Regions from separate parts of the Janthinobacterium algoris genome, predicted to be linked through region 2. Evidence: predicted binding sites of a transcription regulator. Region 2 holds the regulator's gene; the other holds the start of a gene.
The links. The regulator FNR, encoded in region 2, switches genes on or off when oxygen is low (the NO sensors DNR and NnrR bind a similar motif). The targets are predictions, from matches to a motif close to TTGATNNNNATCAA.
Positions count from the first base shown of each region.

Region 1 (3,112 bases), on a different contig from region 2:
ATGGATACCGTGCCCAGCACGTTCAAGCCCGTGGCATCGCGCAGTTCGGCGGGGCTGAGGAAGGTGGGACGCACCTGGCTGATCAGCAGGGCCGTGGCGATGCCGGCTACCAGGGCCGCGCCCAGCGCCGCGCTGAACAGCAGCGGACGGTTCGGGCCGACGGGCGCATATTGCACCGTAGGCGGGTCGATGATCTTGAAGGCCATCATCTCGGTGGTGGAGCTGAGTTCGCCCGACAGCTTGGCCGCTTCGCGCCGGCCGATCAGCTTTTCATAGTTTTCCTTGTTGATGATGTAGTCGCGGTTCAGTTGCGCCAGCTGCGATTCCACCTCAGGCACGGCATTGCTTTGCGCCAGCAGGCGCTCATTGCGCGCGTTGTATTCCTGCACGCGCGCGCGGATGGCGGCCACCTTGGCGTCCGCGTCCGTCAGCGCCACCTTCAGCTGCTGCAGCATGGGGCTGTAGTTCTTGCCAGGGTCGCCGGACGCCGTTTTCAGCTTGCTTTCCTCGATCTTGCGCTCTTCCAGTTGGGCAATGAGGCGCTTCGAGGCGATGATGTCGGGATGCAACTCCGTAAATTGCATGCGCAGACTGTCGAGGTTCTTGTTGAGTGAGGCGATGCGCTCGTCGAGTTCCGGATTCGTGATGGCCGACGCGTTCGGCTCCAGGTCGAGCACCGGCTCGTCGCCCTCGATCTGGCTCAGGATGGCCTTGCGCGATTGTTCCGCCTCGACCAGTTCCAGCTTGGCATTGTTCAGGCTATCGGATGACATCAGCAACTGGCTGCCATAGTCGATGCCCTGGCGCGGCAGCAGCAGGTTGTTGCGGATCTTGAATTCCTTCACCAGGTTTTCCGCCGTGCTCAGCTTGTCCTCGTAATTCTTGATCTGCTCGTCGATAAATTGCACGGCTTTCTGCGAATCGCCCTTTTTACCCTGGAAACTGCCTTCGACAAAGATGGTCAGCAGGCTTTGCACTACGTCGCGCACCAGCTTCGGGTCGCGCCCGCTATAGCTGATGGTGTAGATGTCGTAGGCGTTGGTGCCGGTGATCTTGATGCGGCTCATCAGCTCATCGAGCCGGGCTTCGTGTTCGCGCACGGTCTTCGAATCCAGGTCGAGGTCGACCATGCGCATGACGCGCTCCACGTTCGGGCGGCTGAGCAGGGTGCGGCTCATGATGGCTACCTGCTGTTCCGTGTTCGGCACGCTGGTCATTCCGGCCAACAGCGGCTTGAGGATGGTTTGCGTATCGACAAACACGCGCGCCGACGTCTGGAAGTCGTCGGGCAGGGTGATCACCTTGATGAAGCCGCCGATCGCCACCAGCCACGCCACCAGCACCGCATGCCAGCGGTACTTCCAGATGCCTTTCAGGCTGGAAAGCAGTTGCTGTATCAATTCCTCCATGTCGCTTCCTTCTGGTGACGGTGCTGCACGGTCGATGGCTGGGCGGCGCGGACAACGGCGTCTTGCAAGAAATGCTTGCCTGTTGAGTAAGCAAAGTATAGGGCCCCTGTCGAGCAAGATTTCCCAAGATGATTGCTTCTTGATACGCCTCAAGGTTCACTTGCCGGGTTTTAATAATCATAGGAAGTTCGCGGCCCAGGCTGGTTCTGCGGGGCCGGCCATGGACGCGCCATCGACTCGAAGAGGCCCCGCATGAATCCGTTTCGCCGTGCATTTGTATGCCACACACTGGTACTGGCAGGTGGCGCCAGCTTGCTGGGGGGCTGCCGTACACGCTATCCGCTGGCTCCCGCCGACGACAGCGCGCCCATGCACGACTACCTGATCGGCCCGGGCGACTCCGTCAACATCATTGTCTGGCGCAATCCGGAAGTGTCGCTGACGGTGGCCGTACGGCCGGACGGCAAGATCACCACGCCGCTGGTAGAGGATTTGGCCGCCAGCGGCAAGACCTCGACCCAGCTGGCGCGCGACATCGAGCAAGCCTTGGGCAAGTTTATCCAGCAACCGGTGGTGACGGTCATCGTCACCAATTTCTCGGGTCCGTACGGCGAGCAGATCCGGGTCATCGGCGAGGCGGCCAAGCCGCAGGCGCTGCCGTACCGGCTGGGCATGTCGCTGATGGACGTGCTCATCGCCGTAGGCGGCATCACTGACTTTGCCGCTGGCAACAAGGCCAGCATCATCCGCATGCGCGAAGGTAGCCAGCAGCAGCTGGGCGTGCGCCTGGATGACCTGCTCAAGCATGGCGATATTTCCGCCAACGTCATGATGCGGCCGGGCGACGTGCTGTTGATACCGGAGAGTTTCTTTTAGTAGCGATCCCAGCAATATCTAAACAGTATTTATATTTGTTCTTTTGTACTTTTCGGCAAATTTCAGCGTGCTTTTTTGCTATCTAAAAGCACTATCTTCAGTTTTTTTTAGCTGACGGTGGGAACTTTTTTGGCTTTTTTCTTGTCACAAGGCATTGGCTTCAGTCCGTCTCGACGGCGGCCGATGAATGTGAGGACAAGATGAGCTTTCAAGATGAACCCATTATTTCCTTCGACACGCCAGGCATCTTCAGTGACCTGGTGGTGGGCGAGGGGCAGATCGACCCGGCCATGGAGCACGAGCTCGACCTGCAGCGCTTTCATATCCGCATGGCCAATTCGCGTGGCCGGCGCGAAGCAGCCAGTTTGCTGATCCGCAAGATGTACGGCTGGCGCGGCTATGCCGTCGATCCCGCCATCGCGCATGCGCTGAATAAAATCACCCTGTTTGCAGAAACGGCAGGCTCCACCGTCGGTACGATGACCTTGTGCCTGGATAATGCCGAGACGGGCTTGCCCGCCGATGAAAACTTCCGTGACAAGCTCGACGTGCTGCGCGAAGAAGGCCGGCGCCTGTGCGAACCGTCGCGCCTGGCCATCGACAAGGGCGTCAGCAAGCGCGTGTTTGCGGCGCTGATTCATATTTCGTATATCTATGCCCACAATATTCACGGCTTTACGGATTACGTGATTGAAGTCAATCCACGGCATGTGGTGTTTTACAAGCGCATGCTCGGTTTCAAGGATTTTGGCGGCGAGCGAGAGTGCACGCGCGTGGGCGCGCCGGCCGTGCTGCTGCGTTTGGATCTCGACTATATGGGGGCCCAG
Region 1 covers NZ_JBNYXZ010000024.1:16,316-19,427, forward strand. Annotated here, with positions in the region: gene ACQ4W7_RS25860 (XrtA system polysaccharide chain length determinant) at 1-1,409, opposite strand, end outside; gene ACQ4W7_RS25865 (XrtA/PEP-CTERM system exopolysaccharide export protein) at 1,662-2,285, shown strand; gene ACQ4W7_RS25870 (N-acyl amino acid synthase FeeM domain-containing protein) at 2,486-3,112, shown strand, end outside.
Region 1: a site for FNR is predicted at 1,549-1,562, ahead of ACQ4W7_RS25860 (XrtA system polysaccharide chain length determinant). Genes of this name have one in related genera too.

Region 2 (3,112 bases):
GCGCGAGCAGGTGTGCAAATACATGTGCCCCTACGCACGCTTCCAGAGCGCCATGTTCGACCAGGACACGCTGATCATCACCTACGATACCAAGCGCGGCGAACCGCGTGGCGCCATGAGCAAGAAGGCCGGCAACAACGACAAGCTGGGCGATTGCATCGACTGCACCCTGTGCGTGCAGGTGTGTCCGACCGGCATCGATATCCGTAACGGCCTGCAGTATGAATGCATCGGTTGCGCCGCCTGCGTCGATGCCTGCAACAGCGTGATGGACAAAGTCGAGCGGCCACGGGGCTTGATACGCTACAGTACCGACCATGCGATGGAAAACAACTTCAATTCGAAGCAGATACGCCAGCGCGCCATGCGCCCGCGCGTGCTGATCTACACTTCCATCCTGGCTTTGATCATCATCGCCGTGTGTACTTCGCTGGCCTTGCGCACGCCCCTGAAAATGGACGTGATCCGCGACCGCGGTTCGATGGGACGCGAAGTGGAAGACGGCATGATCGAAAACGTCTACCGCCTGCAGATCATGAACACCTCGGAGCAAAGCCAGCATTTTAAAATCAGCGTCTCCGGCTTGCCGGGCCTGACCTTGCTGACGCGCGAAGAAGTGATGTTGCAGCCGACGGAAACGCTGGGCTGGCCGATCCGCCTGCGCGTGCCGCACGGGGTCGGCGAAAAGGGCTCGAACAAGATTGCGATCGAATTGCACTCGCTGGACGACCCATCGCTGCATGTACGTGAAAGCGCGGTATTCATCGTGCCGCGCTAATGTAGGAAGGCCAGTCCCCGCATGGGGACTGGCTGATCAAACAGGAGAAATATCATGTCCGACAGTCTCAAGCTGCAAGCACCCGTTGCACCGTGGTACAAGCATCGCTGGCCTTGGCTGCTGATGATCGGCCCAGGCCTGTCCGTGGTCGTCGGCAGCTTCATGGGCTATATCGCGTTTACGCAGCCCGATGCGCTGGTGGTGGGCGACTATTACAAGCAGGGCAAGGCAATCAACCAGGATTTGAAGCGCGACACGATCGCCAGCAACCTGGCAATGGATACCAGCTTATCCTATGATGTGGCGCACGCGCGCCTCAGTGGTTCCGTGCACAGCTTCGGCAAGGCTTACCAGGGTCCGCTGCAGCTGCATCTGGCGCATGCGACCTTGCCGGAAAAGGATATCAAGCTGCTGGTGCAGCCCGATGCGGCCGGCAACTTCTCGGTAGCGCTGCCGATGCTTGAGCGCAGCCGCTGGCAAGTGCTGGTGGAAAACGATAAACGCGAGTGGCGCCTGTCCGGCATCTGGACCTGGCCCCTGCAGCGCAGCATCGCGCTGCATGCTGACGCAGAGCTGTAAAGCTTACTTGCAGACGTCGGTACCAGCCGTAATGGCTTTCAACTTGGCGGGCTGCAAGATTTCAATTTCTCGATTCGAGACGCGCAGCCAGCCTTCCTTCTTGAACTTCGACAGCAGACGGCTGACGCTCTCGATGGTCAGCCCCAGGTAATTGCCAATTTCCTCGCGCGACATGCGCAACTGAAATTTGCTGGCCGAATAGCCGCGCGCTTCATAGCGTGAGGCCAGGTTGACGATAAAGGCGGCAAAACGCTGCGTCGCCTGCATATTACCCAGCAACAGCATCACGCTTTGCTCGCGCGTGATTTCCTGGCTCATCATGCGGTGGAAATGGCGCAACAGGGTCGGCATATTGCCCAGCAATTGTTCCAGGCTGGAAAACGGTATTTCACAGACTTCGCTGTCTTCCAGCGCCACGGCATTACAGTGGTGGCGGTCGGCGCTGATGGCGTCCATGCCCAGCAGTTCGCCGGCCATCTGGAAACCCGTCACCTGCTCTTCGCCACCCGGATTGATCTGGTACGTCTTGAAGTGCCCCAGGCGGATCGCATACAGGTTCTGGAACGAGTCGCCGATGCGGAACAGCGAGGCGCCGCGCACGATCTTGCGGCGGCGGCCGATGATCTGGTCCAGCCTGTCCATATCGCCCACATCGAGACCCATCGGCAGGCACAATTGATGCATGCTGCAGGTCGAGCATCGCGCACGCAACGCTTCCACGTTCACTATGGGCAAGGTGGGAGTGAGTAGCGCTTCAGTCATGTTAATACCTTTTAGAAAATGCAATAACAAGTTTACTGCATACACGGTTGCCGTGTGCCAATTTCACCGCAATTGCGCTGAATAAACGACGTTCTGACTTTAATTATATGGCAACATCGTCAAAAGCCCATGCGGGGAGGGCAATTTGCGCCGCGCCGCTTGCCAAGCTCGGGTATTGATAGGAAAATTCCTGACAGCATTATCTGCCGCCTGTGCCGCCCGGTACTGAAAAGGAAATCATGAAGCCTCTCGGCATTAAAGCAAAAGTCGCGCTAGCCACCAGCCTGACCTCGATCGCCATGATCGCGCTGGTCACCATGATCCAGGTGCAGCACATGCGCGCCGACTTCACCAAAGTGCTGCTGAGCCAGCAATCAGCCCTGATCACCCGCACCGCTGCCGAGCTCGACGACAAGCTGGGCATGCTGCTGCAGATCGTCGCGCTGACGGCCAGGCAGCAGCCGCCGGAATTGATCGCCCAGCCCGCCCAATTGCGCGAATACTATGCGCGCCGCGCGATGCTGGTGCTGTTCGACGACGTGCTGGTGCTCGATGCGCAAGGCGCCATCGTGGCCGACATGCCGCGGGTCGCGGGACGCGCCGGCATCAACGTCGGCGAGCGCGAATACTTCCAAACCGTCGTGCGCACGCGCCAGCCCATGATCACCGAGCCGATGCTGGGCAAATCAAGCGGCATGCCCATCGTGCAGATGGTGGCGCCCGTGCTCACCGCCGATGGCCAGGTGGCCGGCGTGGTGATTGGCGTGCTGCGCCTGTACAAGGATAACCTGCTGGGACGCCTGCGCTCGGAAAAGATCAGCAAGAGCGGCTATTACTTCATCCTCACGCGCGGCGCCGTGCCGCGCTACGTGCTGCATCCCGACACCAGCCGTTTGCTGCAGCCGCGCCAGCCGAACGCCAACCTGACGACCACGCAGTTGCTGAAGGAAGATGGCGAAGGCAGCATGGTCAGCACCAACAACCGCGGCATCA
Region 2 covers NZ_JBNYXZ010000003.1:61,225-64,336, forward strand. Annotated here, with positions in the region: gene ccoG (cytochrome c oxidase accessory protein CcoG) at 1-778, shown strand, start outside; gene ACQ4W7_RS05230 (FixH family protein) at 833-1,357, shown strand; gene fnr (fumarate/nitrate reduction transcriptional regulator Fnr) at 1,361-2,119, opposite strand; gene ACQ4W7_RS05240 (response regulator) at 2,359-3,112, shown strand, end outside.